Regions from separate parts of the Blastococcus sp. SYSU DS0973 genome, predicted to be linked through region 2. Evidence: predicted binding sites of a transcription regulator. Region 2 holds the regulator's gene; each other region holds the start of a gene.
What was found. Region 2 encodes LexA, which represses DNA repair genes until DNA is damaged. Its sites were predicted from a motif close to TCGAACANNTGTTCGA; they were not measured.

Region 1: dnaB (replicative DNA helicase) is a predicted target of LexA. The motif match lies at 1,673-1,688, and genes of this name have one in related genera.
Region 3: ACI791_RS13505 (DUF222 domain-containing protein) is a predicted target of LexA. The motif match lies at 4,928-4,943, and genes of this name have one in related genera.

What each region holds. Positions count from the first base shown of each region.
Region 1 is NZ_JBJHAN010000010.1:40,669-50,751, forward strand. Features, by position in the region: gene ACI791_RS15590 (hypothetical protein) at 1-15, opposite strand, end outside; gene dnaB (replicative DNA helicase) at 218-1,588, opposite strand; gene rplI (50S ribosomal protein L9) at 2,191-2,637, opposite strand; gene rpsR (30S ribosomal protein S18) at 2,649-2,885, opposite strand; gene ACI791_RS15610 (single-stranded DNA-binding protein) at 2,973-3,461, opposite strand; gene rpsF (30S ribosomal protein S6) at 3,464-3,754, opposite strand; gene ACI791_RS15620 (hypothetical protein) at 3,935-4,120, opposite strand; gene ACI791_RS15625 (deoxyribonuclease IV) at 5,017-5,832, shown strand; gene ACI791_RS15630 (glycosyltransferase family 87 protein) at 5,860-7,419, opposite strand; gene ACI791_RS15635 (transglycosylase domain-containing protein) at 7,441-9,849, opposite strand; gene ACI791_RS15640 (DUF5318 family protein) at 9,993-10,083, opposite strand, start outside.
Region 2 is NZ_JBJHAN010000005.1:229,909-239,991, reverse strand. Features, by position in the region: gene dapF (diaminopimelate epimerase) at 1-129, shown strand, start outside; gene ACI791_RS11300 (hypothetical protein) at 134-337, opposite strand; gene hflX (GTPase HflX) at 479-1,942, shown strand; gene ACI791_RS11290 (phosphatase PAP2 family protein) at 1,993-2,712, shown strand; gene ACI791_RS11285 (hypothetical protein) at 2,687-3,724, shown strand; gene lexA (transcriptional repressor LexA) at 3,728-4,489, opposite strand; gene ACI791_RS11275 (LysM peptidoglycan-binding domain-containing protein) at 4,935-5,210, shown strand; gene nrdR (transcriptional regulator NrdR) at 5,956-6,510, shown strand; gene ACI791_RS11265 (vitamin B12-dependent ribonucleotide reductase) at 6,657-9,530, shown strand.
Region 3 is NZ_JBJHAN010000007.1:170,322-180,404, reverse strand. Features, by position in the region: gene ribH (6,7-dimethyl-8-ribityllumazine synthase) at 1-170, opposite strand, end outside; gene ACI791_RS13535 (bifunctional 3,4-dihydroxy-2-butanone-4-phosphate synthase/GTP cyclohydrolase II) at 167-1,510, opposite strand; gene ACI791_RS13530 (riboflavin synthase) at 1,507-2,130, opposite strand; gene ribD (bifunctional diaminohydroxyphosphoribosylaminopyrimidine deaminase/5-amino-6-(5-phosphoribosylamino)uracil reductase RibD) at 2,132-3,208, opposite strand; gene rpe (ribulose-phosphate 3-epimerase) at 3,205-3,876, opposite strand; gene ACI791_RS13515 (universal stress protein) at 3,985-4,614, shown strand; gene ACI791_RS13510 (hypothetical protein) at 4,734-4,877, shown strand; gene ACI791_RS13505 (DUF222 domain-containing protein) at 5,048-6,697, shown strand; gene ACI791_RS13500 (RsmB/NOP family class I SAM-dependent RNA methyltransferase) at 7,190-8,512, opposite strand; gene fmt (methionyl-tRNA formyltransferase) at 8,572-9,552, opposite strand; gene def (peptide deformylase) at 9,501-10,034, opposite strand; gene ACI791_RS13485 (hypothetical protein) at 10,031-10,083, opposite strand, start outside.

The DNA.
Region 1 (10,083 bases), on a different contig from region 2:
TGCACGACCCGTCACGTCTTCCCCTTCTCTGACCTGCACCGACGCGGGCAGGCAGAAGCTACGGGGCACCGGCACCCAGACCCGCCGACGACACACCGCCACGCCGGCGCGCGGACCAGATCGGCCGGTCACCGGTTCACGTAAGTCGACCTGACGCCCACCCCGGGGCGCCGACCGCCGTCCGGCGCAGCGTCGGCCGCAGACGTTGCCGGGAGGGCTAGTTGGCCATGTCGACGAAGCGGCTGTAGTGGCCCTGGAAGGCGACCGTGACGTTGGCCGTCGGGCCGTTGCGGTGCTTGACCAGCATGATGTCGGCCTCACCGGCCCTCGGGGACTCCTTCTCGTACATGTCCTCGCGGTGGATCATCATGACCATGTCGGCGTCCTGCTCGATGGAGCCGGACTCACGGAGGTCCGACAGCATCGGCTTCTTGTCCTGGCGCTGTTCCGAGCCACGGTTCAGCTGCGACATCGCGATGACCGGGACCTCGATCTCCTTGGCCAGCAGCTTCAGGGCGCGAGAGAACTCCGAGACCTCCTGCTGACGGCTCTCGACCCGCTTGCCCGACGTCATCAGCTGCAGGTAGTCGATGACCACGAGCTTGAGGTCGTTGCGCTGCTTGAGCCGCCGGGCCTTGGCGCGGATCTCCATCATCGTCATGTTCGGCGAGTCGTCGATGTAGAGCGGGGCGTCGGCCACCTCACCCATGCGGCGCGCCAGCTTCGCCCAGTCCTCATCGGAGAGGGTGCCGGCGCGCATGTGGTGCAGCGGCACCTTCGCCTCGGCCGAGAGCAGACGCATGGTGATCTCGTGCTTGCTCATCTCGAGCGAGAAGATCACCGCCGGCATCTGGTGCCTGACCGTGGCCGAGCGGGCGATGTCCAAGCCCAGCGTGCTCTTGCCGACACCGGGTCGGGCCGCGATGACGACCATCTGCCCGGCCTGCAGGCCGTTGGTCAGCTCGTCGAGGTCACGGATGCCGGTGGGGACACCGCGCGCGGTGCCGCCCCGGGAGGCGATGGCGTCCAGCTCGTCCATCGTCGGCTGCAGGACGTCCTCGAGGCGCGCGTAGTCCTCGCTCATCCGCTTCTCGGTGACGTCGTAGATCTCCTGCTGGGCGCGGTCGACGATGTCGTCGACGTCCCCCTTGCCCCCGGCCGCGCCGTAGCCGAGCTGCACGACGCGGGTGCCGGCCTCGACCAGGCGCCGCAGCACGGCCTGCTCGGCGACGATCGCCGCGTAGTAGCCGGCGTTCGCGGCGGTCGGCGTCGAGGCGATGACCGTGTGCAGGTAGACGGCGCCGCCCATCTTGGACAGCTGGTCGGTGCGGTTGAGCTCCGCGGCGACGGTGATCGCGTCGGCGGGCTCACCGCGCCCGTAGAGATCCAGGATGCAGTCGAAGATCACCTGGTGCGCCGGACGGTAGAAGTCGTTGCCGTGCAAGACCTCCACGACGTCGGCGATCGCGTCCTTGCTCAGCAGCATGCCGCCGAGCACCGACTGCTCCGCCGCCACGTCCTGAGGCGGCTGCCGGTCGTACTCCGGCGCCGTCACGGACGGTCGGCTGAACTCGTCGGCCACCGCCACGGGGGTACCTCCATCTCCTTGCGGGCGCGCCCGCATGACCACTGCGCGCAGGGGAAGTACGCGAGCTCGGCGGGCGGCGCCGGACCGAACGTCGGTTCGATCAATGCCTACCGGAGGGGACCGACAGTTCGCCGTCCCCGTGGTGGCCGGAGAGGACGTTAGGAAGCCGCGGCGGGAGAGTCCACCACCGTTGTGCACGTCGATCTGCACAACTTGTGGACAAGTCGGTGGACGGAGGCGTGTCGACATGTGGAGGAGGCGGGGGACGGCGGGCTCCCCTCCGGGCGCGCACCCCGTGCGACCTGCACGCTTGCCGCCCACCGGGTGTGGACGGAAGAAACTTTTCGAGAAACTTCCGGCCGTCGCACCACGAGTCACAGCCTGCACCGGGCGGTCCCCGCGGCCGGGTGAGAGCATCGCCCGGCCTCCTGCGCGCTCCGGGAGCTCTGCTGCCGTTCCGCCGGGCACGCGGGAACCTCCCGGGTGGCCGCCACGCTCCTGGGGCCTTTGGAGGGCCGCGAACGCAACGAGGGGCGCCGGACAGGATGTCCGACGCCCCTCGTGGGCAGTGCAGCGACCCTCCGCGGGGGAGGGCCCCTTCCTTACTCGGCGACGACGTCGATCGTCAGCTGAGAGGTGACCTCGGGGTGCACCCGCACGGTGACGGTGTGCTGACCCGTGGTCTTGATGCTGCTGGGCAGCTCGATCCGGCGACGGTCGAGCGCCGGGCCGCCGGCCGCGGTGACCGCGGCGGCGACGTCGGCGGTGGTGACCCGGCCGAACAGGCGACCACCGTCACCGGCGCGCGCCGGCACCTGGACGGTCAGGCCGTTGATACGGCCGGCCAGGGCCTGCGCCTCCTCGTGGGAGGCCACCTCGCGGGCGGCACGCGCCCGGCGCAGGGACTCGACCTGCTTCTCGGCACCCCGGGTGGCCACGATGGCCAGCCCGCGGGGCAGGAGGTAGTTGCGGCCGTAGCCGCCCTTGACCTCGACGGTGTCGCCGGAGGACCCGAGACCGGTGACCTCCTGCGTGAGGATCAGCTTCATCGTGCTCATGATCAGCGCGCCGTCGAGGTGTAGGGCAGCAGCGCCATCTCACGGCTGTTCTTCACGGCCGTGGCGACGTCACGCTGGTGCTGGCTGCAGTTGCCGCTGACACGGCGGGCACGGATCTTGCCGCGGTCGGAGATGAACTTCCGCAGCAGCGTCGTGTCCTTGTAGTCGACGTAGGTCGCCTTGTCCTTGCAGAACTGGCAGACCTTCTTCTTGGGCTTGCGAACAGGGGGCTTGGGCACCTGGTTCTCCAGAATCGAACGGTTTGTGTGGCCCCGTCCAGAGGTCCACCGCGAGCTCGCGAGTGGTGAGGGGGACGGGGTCCTTGCTCAGAACGGCGGTTCGTCGGACGGCCCGGCAGGCGTCGACCACGGGTCGCTCGCCCCGCCGCCGCCACCACCGAAGCCGCCGCCGCCGCCACCGCCGAAGCCGCCGCCACCGCCGCCCTCACCGCGCGAGGCGCGGGTGACCTTGGCCGTGGCGTAGCGCAGCGACGGGCCGATCTCGTCGACCTCGAGCTCGACGACGGTGCGCTTCTCGCCTTCCTTCGTCTCGAACGAGCGCTGCTTCAGGCGGCCGCTGACGATGACGCGCGATCCGCGGGTCAGCGACTCGGCCACGTTCTCCGCGGCCTGACGCCAGACGTTGCAGCGGAGGAAGAGCGCCTCGCCGTCCTTCCACTCCTGCGACTGGCGGTCGAAGGTCCGGGGCGTCGAGGCCACGGTGAAGTTGGCGACGGCAGCTCCCGACGGCGTGAAGCGCAGCTCCGGATCGGCGGTCAGGTTGCCGATGACGGTGATGACGGTTTCGCCGGCCATGGTCAGTGGACCTCGGGCCGCATCAGCTTCGTGCGCAGGACCGACTCGTTCAGGTTCAGCTGCCGGTCGAGCTCGGAGACCGCAGCGGGCTCGGCATCGATGTCGATGACCGCGTAGATGCCCTCGGCCTGCTTGTTGATCTCGTAGGCCATGCGACGGCGGCCCCAGATGTCGACCTTGCCGACGTTGCCACCGGAGTTGGTGATGACGGTCAGGAACCGGTCGAGCGAGGGCGCGATCGTGCGCTCCTCCAGATCGGGGTCGAGAATGACCATCAGTTCGTAATGACGCACGGAGAACCCCACCTCCTCTGGTCTCAGCGGCTGCAGGGAATCTGCAGCAGGAGGGTCGTACACGCGTCGCGCGCCCCGGCTGGAGCCGGAACGCGCGGCTTCAGGCTACCAGCGCTGCGGATCCGGCCACCAGGCGCGGCCGCGGGGGACGACGACGGCCGTCGCGGTGACGCCTGGCGATCAGCGGGTCTCGCGCGCTGCCTGTGTGGTGCGGACGAGCGCCGGGGTGACGGCGGCCAGCGCGACGACGGCGGCGAGCGCGGCCGTCGGCAGGGTGACCGGGTCGGCCCCCGACACGGTGGCGACCTGGTCGGCCGTCTCCCCGTCCGGCCCGGAGGAGCCCAGACCGGCGAGCTGGCCGAACACCGGGACCGAGGCACCGTCGCAGGAGCCCGTGACGCCACCGGCACCGGTGCGGTCCGTGCTGCCGGTGCGGTCGGTGCTGCCGGAAGGCGAGCCGGGGACGACGGAGCGGGACGGGTCGAAGGCCGCGGCGGCCGAGCGGGTGCCCGGGGCGAGCTGCGCGGCACCCCGGCCGCGGTGTCGTAGGTGTACCGGCGGCCCGGGACGTCCTGCGGCGACGGAGCCGGCGCCACCTCGGGGCTCGGGGCCTGACCGGTCGGTGGGGGCGCCGGTGCGGCCGGGTCGGTGGGTGGCGGCGGGGTGCCCTGCGGCGCCTCGGGCAGCGCCAGCGGTGGGAGCGGCGGCAGGTTCGCGCCCGCGAGGTCGGGCAGCGGGAGGAGCGTGTTGACGACCAGCGGCTGCGGCCGTGGGAGCGGGGGCAGGAGCGCGGCCGCCGCGTCCAGGAGCGGCTGGGTGAGCGCCGCGCCGCTCTCGTACGTGTAGGTGAAGGTCAACCAGCAACCGGCGACGCAGCTGCGGTCGAACGTCTCGGTGAGAGCGGCGCCGGGGGCCAGCGCCTTCCGCCCCGACGGCACCGTGAGGGTCACCTGGGTCCTGGCCGTGACGTCGACCAGCGCCGGTAGCACGGCGCCGCCGACCTCGACCGTCCTGTCCCGGAGCTCGTTGACGAAGGTGACCGACCCGCCCTGGTCGACGGAGACGACCAGCTGGGTCAGGTCCCGGATCGGCACGGTCGCCGTCGGCGGGCAGTGCGACGGATGCGACCCGTCGCCATGTTCTGCTACCTCCACGTCGACGTCACACCGCTACCGGCGGGTAACCCCCGTCACGAATCCAACGTTCATGTGACACAAGCGATACGGGGAGACGAGGAACTCGACCAGAATCGGAGATCCGGCATGGCAGAGCACCCGATCGGCGTACACGTGGGCGCCGGCCTGACCGACGACGGCGAGCTGGACCAGGGCGGGCCGCTGGCCCGCGCGGCCGAGATGGATGCCGACGGCGTCCAGGTGTTCCTCGCCGATCCGCAGGGCTGGAAGGCGCCCCGCCCCCGCCCGGACGCCGCGCAGCTGCAGACCTCCGGCGTCGCGGTGTTCGTGCACGCGCCCTACGTGCTCAACGTGGCGACGACGAACAACCGCATCCGGATCCCCAGCCGCACGCTGCTCGGCAAGCACGCGCAGGCCGCCGCCGATGTCGGCGCCCGTGGCCTCGTGGTGCACGGCGGCCACGTCCTGGCCGAGGACGACCCGGCGGTGGGCGTGGACAACTGGCGCAAGACCTTCGCCCGCCAGGCCGAGCAGGGTGGGTTCCCCGTCCCGGTGCTGATCGAGAACACGGCGGGCGGCGGGAACGCCATGGCCCGCGACCTCGACGCCCTCGGCCGGCTGTGGGACGCCGTCGGGGAGTTCGGCGCCGGGTTCGTGCTCGACACCTGCCACGCCTGGGCCGCCGGCTGGGACCTCAGCACCGTCGTCGACGCGGTGCGTGCGGTCACCGGCCGGATCGACCTGGTCCACCTGAACAACAGCCGGGACCCCGCCGGATCGAGCCGGGACCGGCACGCACCGCTGGGCGCCGGGGAGATCCCCGCCGACGTGCTGATCGACGTCGCCCGGTCCGCCGGCTGCCCGATCGTGCTGGAGACCCCCGGCGATGCGGCCGGTCACGCCGAGGAGATCGCGGTCATCAGAGCCGCCCTGACCGGCTGACCGGACCAGGGGGCGGCGCCTGCTCCGTCACGCCGGGTGGGCCCGGAGGGTGCGCTCAGCGCAGCCCGGGACGGCACCTGGCCGCGGTGCGCTCCGGAGGACCGCCGTGCCACCGCCGTGCCACCGCCGGACGGACCGCGCGGTCACGGCGCCGTCGAGCACTCCCCCGGCCGGGTCGTCGACCCCCGGCCAGCTGGTGCGGACGACGTCCCGGTCGGGGTCGAGCACGTCCCGCACGACCAGCGCCATGAGGACGACGACGGCGACGTCCCGGACGACGACGGCGAGGAAGAACCACTCGACGTCGATGCCGTTGTTCTCCGTGCCCAGGTACCAGAGCATCCGGGGCACCCACAGCAGCGCCTCCGTGGCCTGCCAGGCGAGCAGGGAGCGCCATCGTGGCCGGGCCAGCACGGCCAGGGGGAGCAGCCACAGGGAGTACTGCGGGCTCCACACCTTGTTGGTGAGCAGGAAGATCGCGACGAGCAGGAAGGCGATCTGGGCCACCCGCGGCCGGACCGGTGCGCTCAGCGTGAGCCAGGCGACCACGCCCACGCCGACCAGCAGCGACACCGCGACGGCGACGTTGAGCAGCGCCGGCGCCCCGCCCCCGGCCGCCCCGCCGCCGAACACGTGCAGGGCCAGGTTCCACAGCGAGTCGGGATCCACCGGCCGGGTGCTGTTGAAGGCGAAGAAGTACCACCAGTTCCCCGGCTCGGCCAGGGCGACGGGCACGTTCACCGCGGCCCAGGCGGCGGCCGCGGCCAGCGCGGTGCGCAGCCAGACCCGCAGCTGCCCGGCGCGCAGGCACAGCAGGAACAACGCCGCCAGCACGAGCAGCGGGTAGAGCTTCGCGGCGACCCCCAGCCCCAGCAGGACGCCGGCCGGCACCGGGCGGCGCCGCGCCCAGGCCCACATCCCCAGGCCGGTGAGCGCGCCTGCGAACAGGTCCCAGTTGGTGAAGGCGTGCACGAGCAGCAGCGGGGACAGCCCGATGAGGGCCGCGTCCCAGGGCCGGCGGCCGGCGAGCGCCAGCGTGCTGCGCACCACCAGCAGCGCGCAGCCGGTGAGCAGCAGGCAGGTGACGACGTAGTAGCTCTGCACCGGCGGCACCGAGGGCAGCAGGTGCGAGGCGGCGGCCACGCTGTCGTAGCCGCCGGACAGGGCGGCGGCGAACGCCATGAGGCCCCCGGTGAGGACGGGGTACTCGACGGCGACGTCGAGGTAGGGGAGGGCCGCGTCGAGCCCGTACAGGCCGAACAGCGGCACGGCGTCCGAGTAGCAGAGGTGCGTGTACTGCACCTGTCCGGGCCAGTTGCCGTCGGAGCACGGTGCCTGCTTGACCCACGCCACCGCGAGGACGAGCGTGGCGAACAGCAGGCACACCCGGAGCGGCGTCCAGAACCACGCGCGGCCGGTCACGGCGTAGCGCCCCCACGGGCCGCCCACGGCCTCGCTGGCCTGCCGGACAACCGGATCGGTCCAGGAGGGGACGACCCGGTCGGGAGTCCCGGGCGCCGGCGTTCCACGTAGAACGACCACGGGCCCGTCCGCGGTGGCGGACGGGCCCGTGGGCGAGCTGCTCATGCGAGCAGTGTGCGGCATCGGTCAGCGTGCGGGCGGGGGGACGACAGGCCCCAGTGAGCCGCCGACGCCGCCATCGCCGGGGGTGGTCCCGCCGTCGTCCCCGGTCTCCGGCGGCGTCGGAACCGACGGCGTCGTCGTCTGCGCCGGGGTGCTCGGGGTGGACGGCGTCGTCGTCGGAACCGACGGCGTCGTCGTCTGCGCCGGGGTGCTCGGGGTGGCCGGCGCGGCGGGGGTGTTCACCGGCGGCGGCGGCGCGGTGGTCGGCTCCGGGACGCCCTCGCCGGAGTCACCGGTGATCAGCGCCCTGTCCGGCAGGTCCTCCTCGGAGACGCCCGCGAGGACGGCGTTCATGTACTCCTGCCAGATCGCGCCGGGCAGGCCCGCGCCGTAGACGATCTGACCGCGGGCGGTCCTGATCGGCTCCCGGACGTCGGTGCCCATCCACACCGCGGTGGAGACCGACGGGGTGTAGCCGACCATCCAGGCGTCGGAGTTGTCCTGGCGGTTGAGGCCCTGGGTACCGGTCTTGCTGGCCACCTCCCGGCCGCCGTCCAGCGCGCGGCGCGAGTAGGAGGCGACGTCCTTCAGCGCCACGGTGACGTCGTTGACGACGTCGGCCGGCAGCACCTGCTCACCGGGCCGACCCGCCTGCTCGAGGAGCACCGCGCCCGCGCTGTCGGTGACCTTCGAGACGAAGTAGGCGTCGCGGAAGACGCCATCCGCGGCGAGGGTGGCGAAGCCCTGCGCCTGGTCGAAGGGGCGCATCTCGTACTCGCCGATGCCGATGGACGAGCCGGTTCCGCCGTTGGCGTTCGCCAGCGTCGTGCTGCCTTCGAGGTTGCCGCTCTGCCAGGTGTCGGGCAGGCCGGTCGCCGCGAGGATGGTCTCCCGCACGTTCTCCGGGCCGACCTCGTAGGCCAGGCCGTAGAACGTGGTGTTGAGCGAGCGGGTGATGGCCTCGGTCAGCGTGCAGGCGCCGCAGCTCACACCGCCGGAGTTGGTCACCGCCTGCTCCCGATCGGGGAAGGTCTGCGGCGAGCTGCCGTCGCGCCGCGCGCGGATGCCGATGCCCTGCTCCAGCGCCGTGGCCAGGACGTAGGGCTTCACCGAGGAGCCGGGCTGCCGCTGCGCCTGCGCGTAGTCGGTGCCGGTGCCGTTCTGACCACCGTAGTAGGCGATGACCCCACCGGTGCGGGGGTCGATGGACACCAGGGCCGACCGCAGGTTCTCCGGCTCACCGTCCAGCACGTCCGCCGCGCTGGCGGTGGCGGCGTCCTGCGCCGGCTTGCTGATCGTCGTGGTGATCTGCAGACCGCCGGCGTTGATCTCCTGGTCGTCGTAGCCCTTGGCCTCGAGCTCGCGGCGGACCTGCGTGACGATGTGGCCCTCGGGGCCCTCGGGCGTGCCGAGCGGCGAGTCGCCGCGGGGCAGCACCTCCGGGTACACCGAGGCCTCGCGCTCCGACGCGGTCAGCCAGCCCTCCTCGACCATCGCGTCGAGCACCAGGCCCCAGCGGGTCCGCGCGCCCTCGGGGTCGGTCTCGGGGTCGTTGCCGGACGGGCTGCGGATCAGGACGGCGAGCACCGCGCCCTGCTGCGGGGTCAGCTCGGCGGCCGGGACGCCGAAGTAGGTGTTCGCCGCCGCCTCGATGCCGTAGGCGCCGCGGCCGTAGTAGATGGTGTTCAGGTAGTTCTCGAGGATCTGCTCCTTCGAGAAGTTGTTGTCCAGCTTGATCGCCAGGAAGAGCTCCTGGAACTTGCGGCTGAAGGTCTGGTCGGTGGTCAGGAACGCGTTCTTGACGTACTGCTGGGTGATCGTCGACCCACCCTGCGTCGAGCCACCGGTCAGGTTGTTCCAGGCCGCCCGGACGATGCCGGTGAACGAGATGCCCGGGTCGGTGTAGAAGCTGCGGTTCTCCGCCGCGAGCACCGCGCGCTGCGCGGCCTCGCTGACCTGGGACAGCGGAACGTTGGTCCGGTTCTCGTCGCCCAGCCGCGCCATCTCGGTCACGCCGTCGGAGTAGTAGAGGACCGTCGTCTGCTTGGTCGAGACCGAGTCGGGGCTCGGCACCTCGGTGCTGGCGTAGACGACGCCCACGAAGACGAGGAGGAGGGCGAGCATCCCGCCCATGACGGCGGCGACGATCTTCAGCCGGCGCTTGCGGCCCTGCTTCTTGGTGCGGGTCTTGCCCGTGGTCGCCGGCCGGGCCGGGGGACGGCCTGAGCCGGCGCGCGAGGCGCTCGTGCCGCCCCGGGACGGCGCGGTCCCACCGCGGGCGGCCGCGTTGCGGCCGGCGGGACGGCCCGAACCACCGGCCGGCGGACGGCCGGAGCCGCCACCGCCTCCGGTGTTGCGGGTACGGGCGGCCGGCGGCCGGCGGACCGAGCCGGCCCGCGGTGCCACGGGCGAGGTCTCGTCGTGGCTGGGCACGAGCACACCCCTTCCTGGACTCTCATGATCGACGCCGGGCACCTGCCCGGACACGGAACGTCTTCAGCTGTGGGAGCGGAGCGGGCCCGCGTCGCTGCGGGCCCCGGTCCGCGCGTCACGCGGGCCGGGTGTCGTCCAGCCGGTCACTGCTCGGTGGCTGCCCGACGCCGGCCGCGGCGGGGCCGGCGCCCCGGCTCGGGCTCGGCTCCCAGGACGTACGAGCAGTCCAGGTGG
Region 2 (10,083 bases):
GGCACGGTCGTCGTCGACGTGCCCGGGGGGCGCCTGACGGTGCAGGTGACCCCCGGGACGACGGTCCTCAGCGGGCCGGCGGTCCTGGTGTCGGCCGGCGCGCTGTGCCCGGAGTGGCTCCGGGCCTGACCCGTCAGCGGCGGTCGTCGTCGGGTGGCGCGGGGACCATCGCATCGTCGTCGGTGGCCGGAAGGGTGGGTGGCTCGCCCCGGCCGCTGTCCTGGTCCGCCCCCGCACCCATCGGGTTGCGCGGAGGGCCGCCGATGCCCTTGGGGTCCCGGCCCGGGTCGTCCAGCTCGCTGTTCGAACCCAGTCGGCTCGATCCGCTCTCGCTCATCGGTTCCTCCTCCGTGCGTCACGTCCGTCGCGCAGGCCCTACCCCTGCCGTCGGTCGGGATGCATCAGGGGCGGCGATGCGTTGTACCGGGCGATGACAACTCAGGTGCTTTCCACGCAGGACCGTGCCACGCTGGACACGATGACGACCGCCCCCGATGCCCTGCCCGTCGACGAGCAGACCGACCGGACCACCCGCCCCGCGCCCGCCGGGCGTCGGGACGAGGCCGACGACACCACCGGCTCCTACGCGCTGGAGGCGCGCGGTGCGCTGCGCCGTGTCGCGGGGCTCTCCACCGAGCTCGCCGACGTCACCGAGGTCGAGTACCGGCAGCTGCGACTCGAGCGCGTCGTGCTCGTCGGGGTCTGGACCGAGGGCACGCAGGCCGACGCCGACCGCTCGCTGGCAGAACTGGCCGCCCTGGCGGAGACGGCGGGCTCCGAGGTGCTCGAGGCGGTCAGCCAGCGGCGCGACAAGCCCGACGCCGCCACCTACGTCGGCTCGGGCAAGGCCAACGAGATCCGCGACATCGTCGCCGCGACCGGCGCCGACACCGTGATCTGCGACGGTGAGCTCACCCCCGGCCAGCTCAACCAGCTGGAGAAGGTCCTCAAGGTCAAGGTCGTCGACCGGACGGCGCTGATCCTCGACATCTTCGCCCAGCACGCCACCAGCCGGGAGGGCAAGGCCCAGGTCGAGCTGGCGCAGATGCAGTACATGCTGCCGCGGCTGCGCGGCTGGGGTGAGTCGCTCTCCCGTCAGGCCGGTGGTCGCGTCGCCGGCGGTGGCGGCATCGGTACCCGTGGTCCCGGCGAGACGAAGATCGAGACCGACCGGCGGCGCATCCGCGCCCGGGTGAGCAAGCTGCGCCGCGAGATCGCCGGCATGGCCACCGCGCGGGCCACCCAGCGGTCCAGCCGCGGCCGCAACGCCGTCCCGAGCGTGGCCATCGCCGGGTACACCAACGCCGGCAAGTCGAGCCTGCTCAACCAGCTCACCGGCGCCGGCGTGCTCGTCGAGAACGCGCTGTTCGCGACCCTGGACCCGACGGTCCGCCGTGCGCAGTCGCCGGACGGCCGGGAGTACACGCTCACCGACACCGTCGGTTTCGTGCGCCACCTGCCGCACCAGCTGGTGGACGCCTTCCGCTCCACCCTGGAGGAGGTGGCCGCGGCCGACCTGCTGCTGCACGTGGTCGACGGCTCCGACCCCGACCCGCTCGGCCAGATCGACGCCGTCCACGTCGTGTTGAACGAGATCGACGCGTCGGCGGTCCCGGAGGTCATCGTCGTCAACAAGGTCGACGCGATGAGCGAGGAGGACATCCTCGCCCTCCGCCAGGCCCTGCCGGGCGCCGTCTGGGTCTCCGCCCGGACCGGGGCCGGCATGGACACCCTGCGCCGGCTCGTCGCCGAGCGTCTGCCGCACCCGGACGTCGACGTCGACGTGCTGGTGCCCTACGAGCGGGGTGACCTGGTGGCCCGCGTGCACCGGGACGGCGAGGTCCTCAGCGAGCAGCACGAGGGCGGCGGCACCCGGCTCACCGCCCGGGTGGACGGAGCGCTCGCGGCCGCACTCGAGGAGTTCGGGGCTCCGGTCGCCTGACCTCCGGCCGCATCGATCACGATCCGGTCACGGCCCGGTACGGTTGCGGCGTGGCGAGGGGCGCGGTGCGGGAGACCGGTATTCCCGGTTCCGCGCCCGTCGTCTCGGCCGGTCGGCCGCCGTGGTGGCTGGTCGGCGTAGCGGTCCTCGTCCCGGTCCTCGTGACCGCCGACCTGCTCACCCACGGCTCGCTGGAGCGGCTGGACCTGCTGGTCTCGGAGGTCGTCAGTGACTGGGGACTGCGGGGCACCGCGGGCTACCCCGTGGTCTGGCTGGTCACCCAGCTCGGCGGGCGGGTCACCATCCTCGCGGTGCTCGCCGGTCTGCTCGGCTACCTCTTCTGGCGGCGGCGGGCGTGGTTGCCGATCGCCCGGGTCGCGCTCGCCCTCGCTGTGCTCACCGCCGGCGTCTACGCCATCAAGCACGGCATCGGTCGTACCGCCCCGGCCTTTCCGGGGTCGTACTACTTCCACCCCGACGGCGCTTCCTTCCCCTCCGGGCACGTGGCCAACGCCGTGCTCATGTGGGGCGTCGCCCGGTGGCAGGCGGTCGAGTACGGACTGCCGCCGGCGGTGCAGCGCACGTTCTGGTGGCTGAGCGTGGCCGGACCGGTCGCCACCGGTGTGGCGATGGTGTCGCTGGACTTCCACTGGGTCACCGACGCCGTCGTGGGAGCGGCTGTGGGCATCGTGCTGCTGGGCGTGGTTCATGCACTGGACGCGCTCGTGCTGTCACGCTTCGTCCGTGCCCGAGCAGCCCGGACCGGATAGCGGCGCCGTCAGGCGGCTCGTCCTGGCGACCGCGCTGATCGGCGTCCTGCTCGGTGTCCCCGGGATCGCCGAGGCCGGGGGCGCGTCACCCACGGTGCGGTGCTCGATCACCGATCCGCGCCTCGCCGAGGTCTCGGGACTCGTCGCCGTGGGCGAGCAGGTGCTCGCGCTCAACGACGGCGGCGACCAGGTCGCCGTCTACGGGCTCGACGGCGCGTGCGCGGTGATCGACGTCCGGTCCGCCCCCGTGGACCCGTACGACCCCGAGGATCTGGCGGTCGGACCGGACGGCGGCGTCTGGATCGCTGACACCGGGGACAACAGCCTCCACCGCGCGACCGTCGCGCTGCACGTCCTCCGCCCCGACGGCAGCACCGTGCTGCACCGGCTGACCTATCCCGACGGCGCGCACGACGCCGAAGCGCTGCTGGTGGCCCCGGACGGAACCCCGTACGTGGTGACCAAGGAGGTCCTGGGCTCCAGCGGTGTGTACCGGCCGGCCGGTGACCTCGCCGACGGCGGAACGGCGCCCATGGAACGGGTCGCCACCGTGAACGTGACGCTGACCGGCACCCCCGGCGGGCCGGTCGGCCGGGCCGGCCAGCTGATGATCACCGGTGGGGCGGTCGCGTCGGACGGCAGCGCCGTCGCGCTGCGCACCTACACCGACGCCTACGTGTGGCCGCTGACCGCCTCCGACGTCCCGGGCGCGCTGGCCGGCGAGCCGGTGCGGGTGGCCCTGCCGGAGTCACCGCAGGGCGAGGCGGTCAGCTTCACCGCCGACTCGCGCGCGCTGGTGGTCGCCAGCGAGGGGCTGCCCAGCGCGGTCACCGTGGTACCCCTCCCGGCCGGCGCACCGCCCGCGGCGACGGCGGCACCGGTCGCGGACCCGCTGCCGGGCTTCGAGGAGCTGGTGCGCTCGGACCGCTCACCGATCGCGGCCGCGTTGATCGCTGCCGCCGTCGCCACCCTCGTGGTCTGGCTGGGCAGCCGCCTGCGTCGTCGTCCCTGACGGTCAGACCCTGCGCAGGACCGACACGACCCGGCCGAGGATGGTGGCCTCGTCGCCAGGGATGGGCTCGTAGGCGGGGTTGTGCGGCAGCAGCCACACGTGACCGTCGCGGCGCTTGTACGTCTTGACCGTTGCTTCGCCGTCGATCATGGCGGCCACGATCTCCCCGTTCTCGGCCGTCGGCTGCTGGCGGACGACGACCCAGTCGCCGTCGCAGATGGCCGCCTCGACCATCGAGTCACCGGCCACCTTGAGCATGAACACCGTTCCCTCGCCGACGAGTTCGCGGGGGAGCGGGAAGACGTCCTCCACCGCCTGCTCGGCGAGCACGGGACCACCGGCGGCGATCCGCCCGACCAGGGGTACGTACGTCGGGGCCGAGGCCTGCTCGCCGTCGCCGACCACGGGCGGCTCGACGGCGGCGGTGCGGCCTGCGTCGCCGGGCAGCCGGACGTCGAGGGCGCGCGGCCGGTTGGGGTCGCGGCGCAGCCAGCCCTTCTTCTGGAGGACCGACAGCTGGTGCGCGACCGAGGAGGCCGACGACAGCCCGACCGCCTCGCCGATCTCGCGCACCGAGGGCGGATAGCCGCGACGGTCGATCGAGTCGCGGATGACCTCCAGCACCCGGCGCTGCCGCTGGGTGAGTCCGTCACCGTCGGCCGTCCGGTCCGGAAAGGTGCGCACCGACGCCGAGGCGTCGGCCGTCTCCGGGGCGGCGCTCCGGCTCCCGCGTCGGCCGCCGGACGTCCCGCTCGAGTTCGTCACGTGTCCTCCTCGCCGGCTGCCCGCGCAGCTGATCAGCCTGGTCGTCGTAGCGACCGTAGCGCCGATCGCCGGTCAGTTCAAACACGTGTTCGAAAGTTGCCCGTGTCGCGTCGCTTCTGTCGGACCGATGCGGTAGACATCGGACAGGCGTTCGAATCGAACACACGTTCGGGCCGGGGGGATCCGGCCAGGTGAGGGGCGGGAAGCCATGGCCGGCAGTGCGGCAGCGACGGTGCGCGGAGAGACGCCCGGCGCGGTGCGGGAGCGGTTCGAGCGGCGGCCGGAGCGGCACCTGCGCGTGCTGCCGCCGGTCCCGCGCGCCTACGCGGTCGCACCGGCGGCCGGAGGTGGGGCCGCGGGCCGGTCGGCGCGCGGCGCCCGTCCCGCCGTAGCCCTGGGGCATGCCGCAGGGCGGCCGGGGAAACCGGCGCTGCCACCTCTCCGGTTGACCGCTCGCGGTCGCCGGCTCGTGGCCGCCCTCGCGCTGCTGCTGGTCCTCTGTGTGGTCGCGCTCGGGACCGCGGTGCTCGGTGGGGACGGTGCCGGCCTGGAGCTGATGGGGACGACGAGGGTCATCGTCGAGCCGGGGGACACGCTGTGGTCGATCGCGAGCGCAGCGGCGGGTGGGCGGGACGTGCGGGAGGTCGTCGACGGCATCCAGCTGTTGAACGGCCTCGACGGCTCGGCGATCCTGCCGGGGCAGGTCCTGCGGCTGCCCTGAGTCAGCTCCCCCGGGCCCGGTGGACTCCGCCGGCCGCGGCAAGAGGTGCCCAGCCCGGCCCGACGAGCTCGTCGACCGTGCGTGTTGAAGCGTCGGCCGTCTGTGTTGGCCATCACCCTCGCCGCCTGTCGCAGTCCAGCGTCATGGAGAACCGCGCCGCGGTGTCCGCCCCGCCGACCCCAGGCCGTCGAGGTCCACCAGGTCGGTGCCTGGTGTGCAGGGGCTGCCGGGCTGTCGGGCTGTCGGGCTGTCGATTCGGGCACCTGCCAGGTGTGCGTGCGGGTCGTCGTGGGTGGCGCCGAGGCGACGGCGTGGAGCGAGCTGTCGACCGTGCGGCTGCCCGAGCCGCCTGTCGCCGCACCCGCTGCGGCCGTCGTCGCGGCATCTCGCGCGACGCAGCGCGTGGCCGTGGCGCGGGCGGGGTCTGCAGTTCGCGGCGGGCGCTCCGCCGGTGCCGACGCCACCGCGAGCCTTCCGCTGGTCCGAGACGCCGGGCATGTCCTGTGACTGCTGGGGTCCGGTGTTCCGCGTGCGCACGGCAGTGCCGGGGCGGAACACGCCGAGGAAACGATCACTTGCACATCTTGTGAGGCCCGCCCTAGGGTTCCCCTACATCTAGTAGTTACAGGGCTGTAAGCCCGTCCACAGGCTGGTCCTCAGGTTCTCCCCGGCGCATCCACCGGATGTCCCCAAGAGGGTCCACAACCGGCCGGTGGGGGGCGTAGGAAGAAGGAGGTGAACCACCGTGCGATGCCCGTTCTGCCACAACGCCGACAGCCGGGTGATCGACTCGCGCGAGGCCGATGAGGGCGCCACCACCCGGCGTCGCCGGTCCTGCCCCGCGTGCGGGCGGAGGTTCACCACCGTCGAAGAGGCGGTGCTCGCCGTCGTCAAGCGCAACGGCGTGAGCGAGCCCTTCAACCGCAGCAAGGTGGTCGCGGGCGTCCGGCGGGCCTGCCAGGGCCGTCCGGTCGACGAGGACCAGCTCAAGCTGCTCGCCCAGCAGGTGGAGGACGCCATCCGCGCCAGCGGCGCGGCGGAGGTGCCCAGCCACGAGGTCGGGCTGGCGATCCTGCGGCCGCTGCGCGAGCTCGACGAGGTCGCCTACCTGCGCTTCGCCAGCGTGTACCGGGCCTTCACCTCGCTCGAGGACTTCGAGAAGGAAATCACCGAGCTGCGTGCCCGGCACCTGGCGGCGGGTACCCCGCCGCTGCCGGGCATGCAGGGGGACCCGCCGGTCCGCCGGCGGGGTGGGGGCCGGGGGCAGCCGGTCGCCTCCGGCAGCCCTGCCGGCACCTGAGAAACCCGTCAGTGCCACCCGATAGACAGCAGTTCGAGCAGTTACCGATCGCGGCTCTTCCCCAGCCCCCGATCCGCCACCGCGCAGCACCACCGCGCAGCCCCGCGAAGCACCACGCGACACACGACCAGGGAGAGCTCCACACCATGACCGATACCGACGACCGCGTGGCCGGTCCCCGCACCCGCCGCGGCGCCAAGGCGCCCAGCCGGGGCAAGGGCCTCAAGATCAAGCGCGTTTTCACCACCGCCGGTGTGCACCCGTACGACGAGGTGACCTGGGAGCGCCGCGACGTCGTCATGACCAACTGGCGGGACGGCTCGATCAACTTCGAGCAGCGCGGTGTCGAGTTCCCGGCCGAGTGGAGCATCAACGCCACGAACATCGTCACCACGAAGTACTTCCGCGGCGCGGTCGGCACCTCCCAGCGGGAGGTCAGCCTGCGCCAGCTGATCGACCGCGTGGTGCTCACCTACACCGAGGCCGGCCGCGAGCACGGCTACTTCGCCACCGAGGGCGACGCCGAGATCTTCGAGCACGAGCTGACCTGGATGCTGCTGCACCAGTACTTCAGCTTCAACTCGCCCGTCTGGTTCAACGTCGGCACGAGCGCCCCGCAGCAGGTCAGCGCCTGCTTCATCCTCGCCGTCGACGACGAGATGGACTCGATCCTGAACTGGTACCGCGAGGAGGGCCTGATCTTCAAGGGCGGCTCCGGTGCCGGCCTGAACCTCTCCCGCATCCGCTCCTCCAAGGAGCTGCTCTCCTCCGGCGGCACCGCCTCGGGCCCGGTCAGCTTCATGCGCGGTGCCGACGCCTCGGCCGGGACGATCAAGTCCGGTGGCGCCACCCGGCGCGCGGCCAAGATGGTCGTCCTCGACATCGACCACCCCGACATCGAGGAGTTCATCGAGACCAAGGCGCGCGAGGAGGACAAGATCCGCGCGCTGCGCGACGCCGGGTACGACATGGATCTCGGCGGCAAGGACATCACCAGCGTCCAGTACCAGAACGCCAACAACTCCGTCCGCGTCTCCGACGAGTTCATGCGCGCGGTGGAGGAGGGCGACGAGTTCGGGCTGCGCGCCCGCCTGGATGGATCGGTGATCGAGACCGTCGACGCCAAGTCGCTGTTCCGCAAGGTCACCCAGGCCGCCTGGGAGTGTGCCGACCCGGGCATCCAGTACGACGACACGATCAACGACTGGCACACCAACCCCGAGACCGGCCGCATCAACGCGTCCAACCCCTGCTCGGAGTACATGAGCCTGGACAACAGCTCGTGCAACCTGGCGTCGCTGAACCTCATGAAGTTCCTCAAGGACGACGGCACGTTCGACGCCAAGAACTTCGTGAAGGCCGTCGAGCTGGTCATCACCGCGATGGACATCTCGATCTGCTTCGCGGACTTCCCGACCGAGCCGATCGGCGAGACGACCCGCGCCTACCGCCAGCTGGGCATCGGCTACGCCAACCTGGGCGCCCTGCTCATGGCAACCGGCCACGCCTACGACTCGCGCGGTGGCCAGACGCTGGCAGCGGCGATCACCTCGCTGATGACCGGCACCGCCTACCGGCGCTCGGCCGAGCTCGCCGGCATCGTGGGTGCCTACGAGGGCTTCACGCGCAACGCGGACGCCCATGCCCGGGTCATGCGGAAGCACGCCGCGGCCAACGACGCCATCCGCCCGGTCGGTGCCGACGACGCCGACGTGCTCAAGGTCGCCACCCAGCAGTGGCAGGAGTGCCTGGAGATCGGCGCCGACAACGGTTGGCGCAACGCGCAGGCCTCGGTGCTGGCCCCCACCGGCACCATCGGCTTCATGATGGACTGCGACACGACCGGCATCGAGCCGGACTTCTCGCTGGTCAAGTTCAAGAAGCTGGTCGGCGGCGGCTCCATGCAGATCGTGAACCAGACGGTGCCGCGGGCGCTGCGCAGCCTGGGCTACCAGGAGGAGCAGATCGAGGCGATCGTCGAGTACATCGCCGAGCACGGCCACGTCGTCGACGCCCCGAGCCTGCGCCCGGAGCACTACGAGGTGTTCGACTGCGCCATGGGCGAGCGGGCCATCTCCCCGATGGGCCACGTCCGCATGATGGCCGCCGTCCAGCCGTTCATCTCCGGCGCCATCAGCAAGACGGTCAACATGCCGGAGACGGCGACCGTCGAGGACGTCGAGACGATCTACTTCCAGGGCTGGAAGATGGGTCTCAAGGCGCTGGCCATCTACCGCGACAACTGCAAGGTCGGCCAGCCGCTGTCCGGGGGCAAGGGCAAGAACGACGGCACCAGGGCCGAGGTCGAGGCGGCGGCCCCCAGCGCGCTGTCGCACCCGGTGCGCAAGCGGCTGCCGAAGAAGCGGACGAGCGTCACCACCTCGTTCAGCGTCGCCGGCGCCGAGGGGTACATGACCGCGGGCATGTACGAGGACGGCAGCCTCGGTGAGGTGTTCCTGAAGCTCGGCAAGCAGGGCTCGACCCTCGCCGGTGTGATGGATGCCTTCTCGATCGGCATCTCGCTGGCCCTGCAGCACGGTGTCCCGCTGGAGACCTACATCTCCAAGTTCACCAACATGCGCTTCGAGCCGGCCGGCATGACCGACGACCCGGACATCCGGATCGCCCAGTCCGTGATGGACTACATCTTCCGTCGCCTGGCGCTGGACCACCTGCCGGTGGACAAGCGTGCCGGCCTGGGCATCTTCACCGCCGAGGAGCGGGCCGCGCAGGTCTCCGGTTACGGAACCTCCGCGTCGACGGCCACCGTGCACGAGGAGGAGGTCGACCTGGAGCAGCTGCGCGGCTCCGCGCCGATCGAGACGTCCAAGGTGGATGAGAAGGTCACCCCCGCGGGGCCGAAGTCGGTCAAGGAGGCCCACTCCTCGGCCGAGCTCCTCGAGCTGGTCACCGGGACCGCCACCGACGCGCCGCTGTGCATGACCTGCGGCACGAAGATGCGCCCGGCCGGTAGCTGCTACGTCTGCGAGGGCTGCGGCTCCACCAGCGGCTGCAGCTGACTGTCGTCGGACCACAGTGACGGGCGTCTTCCCGATGACACCGGATGCCGTCTGGACGTGACACCTGGCGGTGTCGCGGGGTGGTGACGACGATCGCACTCGCTGACTGACACCTGCATCGCTGCAGTACCTGAAGGTGGCCACGGCCGCCGCCACGGAATCGTCCGTGGCGGCGGCCGTGACCTGTGGCTGAAGCAGTGCCGCGCGTCCGACTCGCCGAGGCGTGGAGGCTGCGGCTGTAGCGGCAGAGGCTGCGGCAAGGCTGCTTGCGTCGGGCGTGCTGCACCGACTTCGGTGACCTCATGGGCGGCACGGCATGGAGGGAGGGGGTAGGTCGTCGACTCCTCTCCGGCTGGGTGCGAGGCGGGGCGACCGGGCCGTGCGTGTCCGGCCCACCCCGGGCACGGGCACGGTGGTCCGCAGCCCCTGGGCCGGGCTCGGTGACCGCCGCGCGGACATGCGCATCCGGCACTGCCGCCGCAGCCGGGCCAGCGACGCCGGGGTGGTGATCGACGTGCCGCGCACCTGGTCGCGGGGTGCTTGCTCGGTCCCG
Region 3 (10,083 bases), on a different contig from region 2:
CCCGGCGCGCGGACGACCGTGGGCGAGGGCACGCCGCTGGCCTGCGCCGCCTCGACGGCGCGGGCCAGCAGCGAGTCGGTGAGCTCCGCGTGCCAGGTGGTGGCCACGATGCCGAGCGTCAGCCCGGTCGCGTCGACGGCGGTGACCTGCGGAGCGCCGGCGCCGCTCATGCCGGCTGCTCGTTCTGGCCCAGCGGGACGTCCGTACCCGGCACCGTGGTGGCGCCCGGGGCGTCGGCCGGGGCCGGCACCGGGATGTCCGCCGGGCCGGACTCGGTCTCCGGCTCGATGATGTCGAGCAGATGCCCCATGCGGTCCCGCTTGGTGCGCAGGTAGCCGAGGTTCTCCGCCGTGACGTGGCTCGGCAGCGGCACCCGGCCGAGCACGCGGAGGCCGTAGCCCTCGAGCCCGGCGCGCTTGGCGGGGTTGTTGGTCAGCAGCCGCATGGTGTGCACACCGAGGTCGACCAGGATCTGCGCCCCGGTGCCGTAGTCCCGCGCGTCGGCGGGCAGGCCGAGGTCGAGGTTGGCGTCGACGGTGTCGACGCCCATGTCCTGCAGCTGGTAGGCCTGCAGCTTGTGCAGCAGGCCGATCCCCCGGCCCTCGTGCCCGCGGATGTAGAGCACGATGCCGCGGCCCTCGTGGGCGACGGCGGTGAGCGCCGCCTGCAGCTGGGGGCCGCAGTCGCAGCGCAGCGAGCCGAACACGTCGCCGGTGAGGCACTCGGAGTGCACGCGCACCAGCACGTCCTCGCCGTCGCCGATGTCGCCGTAGACGAAGGCGACGTGCTCGCGCTCGTCGTAGGAGCTCCGGTACCCGACGGCGGTGAAGGTGCCCGGGGCCAGCGGCACAATCGCCTCGGCCACCCGCTCGACCAGCTTGTCGAACCGCTTGCGGTAGGCGATCAGGTCGGCGATGGAGATCAGGCAGAGGTCGTGCTCGTCGGCGAAGACGCGCAGCTCCTCGCTGCGGGCCATGCCGGTCGGGTCCTTCTCGCTGACGATCTCGCAGAGGACGCCGGACGGGCGCAGCCCGGCCAGCACCGCGAGGTCGACGGACGCCTCGGTGTGCCCGGGGCGACGCAGCACCCCGCCGTCGCGGGCGCGCAGCGGCACCACGTGCCCGGGCCGGGCGAGGTCGGCCGAGGTGGTCTCGGCCGCGGCGAGGGTCCGGATGGTGTGGGCGCGGTCGGCGGCGGAGATGCCGGTGGTGACGCCCTCGCGGGCGTCCACGGTGACCGTGTAGGCGGTGCCGAGGCGGTCCTGGTTCACCCGGTGCATCGGGGGCAGGTCCAGCCGGTCGGCGTCGGCCTCGGTCACGGCCACGCAGACGTAGCCGGAGGTGTACCGGACCATGAACGCCACCAGCTCGGGGGTGGCGAGCTCGGCGGCGAAGATCAGGTCGCCCTCGTTCTCACGGTCCTCGTCGTCGATCACGACGACCGGCTTGCCGCTCTTGATCGCGGCGAGTGCGGCCTCGATGGAGTCCAGCCGGGTGCGGGGCTCGCTCATCGGCGGACCTCCAGCAGGCGTTCCACGTATTTGGCGATCACGTCGACCTCCAGGTTGACGGGCTCCCCCGTGGCGCGCGCGCCGAGCGTGGTCTCGCGGAGGGTGGTGGGGATGAGGCTGACCTCGAACCAGGGCTCGGGGACCGTGGCCGCGCTGACCGCGCTCACCGTGAGCGAGACGCCGTCGACGGCGATGGAGCCCTTCTCGACGACGTAGCGGGCCAGCCCAGCCGGCAGCGCGATGCGCACGACCTCCCAGTGCTCGCCCGGCGTGCGGGACACGATCCGACCCAGGCCGTCGACGTGGCCCTGCATCAGGTGCCCGCCGAGCCGGGTCTGCGGGCTGACCGCGCGCTCGAGGTTGACCGGCGCACCGTCGCTGACCGCGCCCAGACTGCTGCGGCGCAACGTCTCGGCCATGACGTCGGTGGTCCAGGTGCCGGCGCCGTCGGCGTCGGGCTCGACGCCGGTCACGGTGAGGCAGACGCCGTTGACCGCGATGGAGTCGCCCAGCGACACGTCGGTCAGGACGGTGCGGGCGCGGATCCGCAGGACGGCGGAGTCGCCCCGGTCCTCGCGAGCGGCCAGGGTGCCCACCTCTTCGACGATGCCGGTGAACACCTCAGCTCCCTCCGTCCGTGCCGTCCCCGCTGGTGCGGGGCACCCCACCAGTGTGCCGGGTGGGGTGCAACCGGATCTGCACGTCCCCGCCCAGGAGGGTGAGGTCGGCGATCGAGAAGGACAGCGCCGAGCCGATCCCGCTGATTCCCAGGTCGCCCACCAGCGAGGCGCCGGCCCCCAGCAGCTTCGGCGCGAGGTGCACGACGGCCTCGTCGACCAGCCCGGCGCGCAGGAAGGCCGCGGCGAGCGTGGGCCCGCCCTCGAGCAGCACCCGGCGGACGTCGCGGGCGAACAGCTCGGCCAGCAGCTCCGCCGGGTCCGCGGCCCGGCTCACGTGCGTCGGGGCAGTGTCGTCCAGCACCCGGGCGGTCGCCGGCAGCCGGTCCCGCCGGTCGACGACGACGCGCAGCGGCTGCCGCGCGGTGCCCCGGCCGTCGGCGTCGCGGACGGTGAGCTGCGGGTCGTCGGTCAGCGCGGTCCCGGACCCGACCACGATGGCCTCGCAGCCGCCCCGCAGCCGGTGCACCTCGGCCCGGGCCTCGGGGCCGGTGATCCAGCGGCTGCTCCCGTCGGCGGCGGCGACCCGCCCGTCCAGGGTCGCGGCGACCTTCCAGATCACGTACGGGCGCTGCTCCCGGACACCGGTCAGCCAGCCGGCCAGCGCTCCGCGCTCGGCCGCGTCCTGCTCGACGCCGAGGACGACGTCGACCCCGGCCGCGCGCAGGCGCTCCGCTCCCCCACCGGCCAGCTCGGTCGGCTCGGGCACGGCGACGACGACCCGGGCGATCCCGGCGCCGAGCAGCGCGTCGGCGCACGGCCCGGTCCGCCCGGTGTGCGCGCACGGTTCCAGCGTGACGACGGCGGTGCCGCCCCGGGCCCGCTCGCCGGCCTGCGCCAGCGCGGCGACCTCGGCATGCGGGCCGCCGGGCGGGGCGGTCGCCCCCTCCCCCGCCACGCTGCCGTCGGCGGCCAGGACCACGGCGCCCACCGCGGGGTTGGGGCTCGTCGTGCCGAGCACCGACGCGCCGAGGTCCCGAGCCCGGGCCATCGCCCGCAGCTCGACCGGGGAGACGCTCACCCGGGCATCGCCGCGGCGGCCTGCGCACGCAGGGCGGCGATCGCCGCCGCCGGGTCGTCGGCGCCGTAGACGGCCGATCCGGCGACGAACATGTCGACGCCGGCCTCCGCTGCCCGCTCGATGGTGTCGGGGTTGATGCCGCCGTCGATCTCCACGAGCAGGGTCAGTTCACCGGCGTCGACGAGCTCACGGGCCCGCCGCACCTTGGGCAGCACGTCGGCGATGAAGGACTGGCCGCCGAACCCGGGCTCGACGCTCATGACCAGGAGGGTGTCGAAGTCGGCCAGCACGTCCAGGTAGTCCTCGAGCGGCGTCCCCGGCTTGATCGCCAGGCCGGCCAGCGCCCCGGCAGCGCGCAGGTCACGGGCCACCGCACGCGGATCGGTGCAGGCCTCGGCGTGCACGGTCACGTTGCGGACGCCGACCGCGGCGTACGCCGGCGCCCACCGCTCGGGGTCCTCGATCATGAGGTGGCAGTCCAGTGGCACCGGGCTGACCCGCTGGATCGCCTCGACGACGGGCAGGCCGAGGGTGAGGTTCGGTACGAAGTGCGCGTCCATCACGTCGACGTGCAGCCAGTCGGCGTCGGCCACGCGCGCCACCTCGTCGGAGATGCGGGCGAAGTCCGCGGACAGCAGGCTGGGCGCGATCAACGGTTGCCGGGACACGTCCGCCGAGTCTAGGTGCGCAGGTCGGCAGAACCGGACCCGACCGCCGGGCGTCAGGCCAGCGGGGCGCGACCGCCGTCGACCCCGCGAGCACGGGAGGGGACACCCATGCCGACACCCGCCCTCGTCGCCCTCGTCATCATCCTCTGGGTGGCGATCGGCTGGAGCGCCGCCCTGTTCCTCGGCCGCCGGGGCCACCGCGATCCGCAGTGGTACTTCCTCGGCGCCGTCCTGGGCCCGTTCTTCGTGCCGATGGCCGTCGAACGGGGCCGGCGCGAGCACCGGGTCGTCGAGCGCACGCCCCGAGCCGACGGAACCCCACCGCCGGCCGGCGGGGCGGTCACGGCCGTGGTGGGCGTCGACGGGTCCGCCGAGTCCGACCGCGCCCTGAGGGATGCCGCCGCGCTGCTCACCGGTGCGGGCACCCGCGTGGTGCTGGTCATGGTGATCGACCCCGACGTCGTCGAGTTCGCCGACGACACCGAACGGGACCGGTGCCGCGCGCTGCTGACCGACCGGGCGAGCTGGTTCTCCGGGGCCTCGCCGGTGGTGGCGCTCGTGAGCGGGCAACCCGCCGGGGCGCTGCTCGACGTCGCCGAGCAGGAGGGCGCCGACGTCCTCGTCGTGGGCCGCCGCGGCCGGGGCCTGTCGCACCGGGTGCTGGGCAGCGTCGCCGAGCACGTCACCCACCACGCCCGTGTGCCGGTACTGCTCGCCGGGCCCGCGGAGCACACCTGATCCCGTTGCGGCTCCGCCTCCTGGTCGTCGGCGGGGTCGTGGCCCTCCTCGTCTGGTGGCGCCGCCGCGTCACGTGGGCACGTCGGTGGCTCGCCCACCCACCCGGACCGCCTCGCGTGGTGGCACTGCCCGACCGGGTGGAACGCCGGGTCACCCGGCCCAGCACGGCGCTCCCGGCGATGACCGCCTCGCTGGTGATCGGACTGCCGGCCGGTCTGGTGATCGGGCTGCTGGCCGGGCTGGTGGCCGGGCTGACGGGCTGAGCCGGGGTCGCGCACGCGGGGCGGAGAAGTGTCGGACCCCGCCGGTAGCGTCGCTCGTGTGTTCGAAGGCGGCAGGTTCGGGGTCGGCCTGACGGTCGACGTCCTGGACGTGCCGTCGTGGCCGGCGGAGCTGGTGCCGGCCGGGGCCGTGGCCCGCCCGACCCGCCTGGGTGAGGCGATGCCGGTCGCGGCCCGCACCGATCGCCGAGATCGCGCTGGAGCTGCAGCGGATCCAGCAGGCGGAGTCGGCGCTGGCCGCGTACCGCGCCGAGCTGATCTGCGAGCTGGCGGCCCGCCGGCCGGACACCACGGACCGGCAGCTCGGGAAGCCGGGGGCTGCGTCGCCGGACTGGCTGCCGGGCCCGGGGAACCCACCGTCAGCGGGGGTGAGCGAGTTCTTCGCCGACGAGCTGGCGATGGTGCTGAACTGCTCGCGAGCCGAGGCGACCACGCAGGCGGAGCTGTCGACGACGCTGGTCGAGCACCTGCCCGCCACCTGGGCCGCGCTGGCCGACAGCGCGCTGGGATGGCCGCGAGCGCGGGCGGTTGCCGCTGAGCTGTCCGGGCCGGTGCGGGAGCTGGCGCCGCAGGTGATCGCGGCGGTGGAGGCCGCGGTCCTGCCCGGCGCCCCCGAGCTGCCGGTGACCCGGGTGCGGGCCGCGGTGCGCCGGGAACTACTGCACCACGACGCCGCGGCCGCCGAGCGGCGGCGCAGGCAGGCGGAGCGCTGCGCCGACGTCGTGGTGCACCCGGCGCCCGATGGGATGGCCGAGTTGTCGGTGTTCCTGCCGCAGCCGATGGCCGTGGCGATCCGAGAGACCGTCGACCGCTACGGGCGGATGGCCAAGGACGATGGAGATCCCCGCCCGATCGGGCAGTTGCGGGTGTCCGCGCTGGGTGACCTGGTGCTGCGCCCCTGGGACACCAGCCGGCTACCGGTCACCGCGCACCTGGACGTGCTCGCCCCGGTCGGCGCCCTGTTCGCCGCAGCCACCGGCCACGACACCTGCCCGGTCGGCCACCAGCTCCCCCACCACGCCGATGCCGCGCCGGTGCCCGGGGACCCGTCGGTGTCCGGCGGCCCGGCCTCCGCCGCGTCCTGCCGCCAGGTCGCGCCGGCGGAGGTCGAGGGGCAGCCGATCACCGCCGCCCAGCTGCGGGCGCTCCTCGAAGGGCTTGACGCGCTGTGCCCCGGCGGTCTGCAGGCGCCGACCGGCGGCAGCCTGGGCATCTCGCTGCTGGACCCGGCCACCGGCGTCCTCCGTGCCACGGCCACCCGCGGCGAGCTGGCCCGGTCGGTGCGCCGCGGCTGCCCGGCCCACCCCGGCGCCGACTGCGCGTGCCCGGTCCTCGGCCCGCCGGCACCGTCCCACCGCTACCGACCCTCAGCCGTTCAGCACCGCTTCACCAGGAGCCGCGACCGCGGTTGCCGCCACCCCGGCTGCGGCAACCGCGCCGGCTGGGCCGACCTGGACCACGTGCTGCCCCACGCCGACGGCGGGGCCACCGCCTGCGAGAACCTGTGCTGCCTGTGCCCGCCACCATCGGCTCAAGACGTTCGCTCCCGGCTGGCGTTTCGCCATGACGCCCGACGGCCTCCTGAGGTGACCACACCGAGCGGCGTCGCCCGCACGACCCGCCCACCCGACATGGCCGCCACCACTCCCGACGGCGCCACCCGCACGACCCGCCCACCCGACATGGCCGCGACCGGTCCGCCGCCTTCCGGGCCACCACTACCGGCTCGGCCCCCCGGCCACTCTCCTGTGGACCACTCACCCCCGCCGGCCACGGAGGACGGCGACCCGGCCCCGTTCTGAGACCCGCGCGCGGGAGCCAGCGTCCCGTCGGCACGTGCCGTGGCCGTCGGCACGCGTGGGGTGCCACGGGCGGGACGGGCGTTCCACTCCGGCCAGGAGAGATCCCGGCCCATGAACCGGGCTGTCCGGGCAACGACCACACCTGGGCCAGCCAGCGGGGCGCGAACTGGCCCATCGCCCGCTCGACCGGGCTGACGACCAGCCGATCGACGACGCACCACGACACCCGGCCCCGACGTCCCCGTCTTGGTCGGCGGATCGAGGTCGTCGCGGTCCTGATCCCCGGTCATGTGCGCCGGCGGCCATCCCCAGGCGTGCCCGTAGAGGAACTACAGCCGCTCGCGGGAGCCCATGACGGCCGGGGTAGTCGATCGCGGCGTCCGCGGTGCCCCTCGGGCGCAGGTGCGTCCCGCTGGGCAGCTCGGATGCGCACCGGGTGAGCGAGGCCGTCGGCCAGCCGGCAGGTCATCCGCGGCCGCAGGGGCGGGCGGATCAGCCGGTGCGGCGGAGCAACGCCATGAACATCGCGTCGGTTCCGTGCCGGTGGGGCCAGAGCTGCCCGTGGTCACCCCGGCCGATGCCCGGGACCTCGGGGAACAGCGGAGCCACCGGAAGCACCTCGACGTCGTCGCGCGCGGCCACGGCGTCGACCACCGCGACCGTCTCGGCGGTGTGCGGCGAGCAGGTCACGTAGGCGACCACCCCGCCGATCCGCACCGAGCGCAGGGCACTGTCCAGCAGCGCCGTTTGGAGCTCCGCCAGGGGTGCGACGTCCTCGGCCGTGCGGCGCCAGCGCACCTCGGGACGGCGGCGCAGCGCCCCCAGCCCGGTGCACGGCGCGTCCAGCAGCACCCGGTCGAAGGACCCCGGCGCCCACGGCGGCTGGGTGCCGTCGGCGGCCAGCACCTCGACGTCGTCCTCGTCGCGCAACGCCTGGGCGACCAGCTCCGCCCGGTGCGGAGCTCGGTCGGCCGCGGTCAGCCGCACCCCGTCGGGCCGGGTGACCGCGAGCAGCCCGGCCTTGCCGCCGGGCCCCGCGCACATGTCCAGCCACGCGCTCTCCGGCCCTTCCAGCGGCGCCCGGGCCAGCAGGAGGGCCGCGAGCTGGCTGCCCTCGTCCTGCACGGCCGCGCGGCCGGAGCGCACCGACGCCAGCCGGCCGGGATCTCCCCCGTCCAGGCGCACGGCGAAGGGCGACCAGGGCCCGGGATGCCCACCCGACTCCTCGATGAGGGCCTCGCGCTCCATGCGCCGGGCGACCAGGTGCACCTCCGGCGCGACGTCGTCAGCCAGCAGCGCGGACTCGAGCTCGGCGTCGTCGCCGAGCGCGTCCCGCCAGGCGTCGACGATCCACCCCGGGTGGTCGGTGGCCAGCGCCAGCAGCTCGTCGCCCTCGGCGCCGAGCGCGGCCAGCCAGGCGGCCCGGTCACCGCCGGCGGCGACCTTGCGCAGCACCGCGTTGACCAAGCCGGAGGCGCCGGTGCCGACGATCGCCCGGGTGAGGTCGACGGTGGTGTCCACGGCCGCGTGCGAGGGCACCCGGAGGTCGATGATCTGGTACGCCCCGAGCCGCAGCAGGTCGAGCACCCGCGGGTCCAGCTCCGCCAGCGGCCGCGACACCAGCCCGGTCAGGACGGCGTCGAGCGTGCCCTGCGCCCGCAGGGCGCCGTAGGCCAGCTGGGTGGTGAACCCGGCGTCCCGCTCGTCGAGCTGCCGCTCCCGCAGGAGCTGCGGCAGCAGCAGGTTGGCGAACGCCTCGCGGGAGGAGACGGCGTCCAGGACGTCGTAGGCGGTGAGCCGGGCGCCGTCGAGCACCGGCCGCCGGGTCGCCGGGTGACGGCGCCGGCCCGGACCGCCCTTCCGAGGCGGGCGGGTCACTCGCCGCCCAGCCGCTCGCCCGGGGCGGGTCGGGCACCGCGGGCCCAGTCCGCGGCCGGCAGCATCCGCTTGCCCGCGGGCTGAACCTGGTCCAGCAGGACCGGGCCGTTGCCCGTGCCCACGAGGACGCGCCCGGCGTCGGCCAGCAGCTCTCCCGGGGCCAGCGGCGGCCCGTCCGGCACCGGTCCGACGGGGCCCAGCCGCATCCGCTCGCCCCGCCAGGTCGTCCACGCGCCGGGCGCCGGCGTCACGCCCCGGACCCGCCGGTCGACGACGTGCGCGGGTAGCGCCCAGTCCACCCGGGCGTCGGCGGTCTCGACCTTGGGCGCCAGGCTGACGCCGTCCACCGGCTGTGGCCGGGGCTCGAGCGCGCCGGCGGCGATGCCGTCCAGCGTGGCCACGAGCAGCCCGGCGCCGCTGACCGCCAGCCGGTCGAGGAGATCCCCGGCGGTGTCCCGGGGGCCGATGGCCTCGGTGAGGGTGCCGTACACCGGGCCGGTGTCGAGGCCGGCCTCCAGGAGGAACGTCGAGGCGCCGGTCAGCTCGTCGCCGGCCATGATCGCGTGCTGCACCGGTGCGGCGCCCCGCCAGGCCGGGAGCAGCGAGAAGTGCAGGTTGACCCAACCGTGCCGCGGCAGGTCGAGGGCCGCCTGCGGCACCAGCGCGCCGTAGGCGACCACCGGCACGCAGTCGACCGCGAGGCCGGCCAGCTGCTCGAGGAACTCCGGCTCGCGGGGCGAGCGCGGCTGCAGGACGGGGATGCCGGCGTCGTCGGCGCGCTCGGCCACCGGGGAGCGGCTCACCTTCCGGCCGCGCCCGGAGCGGGCGTCCGGGCGGGTCAGCACGGCGACGACCTCGTGGTCGGAGGCGAGCAGCGCGTCGAGGGACGGGACGGCGGGCGCCGGAGTGCCGGCGAACAGGAGCTTCAGTGCGGGCTCACCTTCACGACGGGGAGGTAGCTGCCGTAGCCGGCCCACTCGGCGGCCTGGATCTCGGCGAGCGCGGCGACACGGTCGGCCTCGGCGAGCCGGTCGACGAAGAGGACGCCGTCGAGGTGGTCGGTCTCGTGCTGGATGGCGCGGGCGAGCAGCTCGGAGCCCTCGACGCGCACCGGGTCGCCGTGCACGTTCCAGCCGGAGGCGACCACATGGAGGTGCCGGCGGCAGTCGTAGCGCAGGTCGGGGATGGACAGGCAGCCCTCCGGGCCGTCCTGCACCTCCTCGCCGACCGCGGCGACGTCCGGGTTGACCAGGTGGCCGACCTCGCCGTCGACGTACCAGGTGAACACCCGCAGGCCGACGCCGATCTGGGGGGCCGCGAGCCCGGCGCCCCCGGCCGCCTGCATGGTCTCGGTCAGGTCGGTGACGAGCTGCCGGAGCTCCTCGTCGAAGTCGACGACCGGCGCCGCGGGCCGGTGCAGCACCGGGTCGCCGTACAGCCGGATGGGGGTGACACTCACCCGACGATCGTATGCGGCCCCCGTGCAGGGTCCCGCAGCGAGCGTGCGA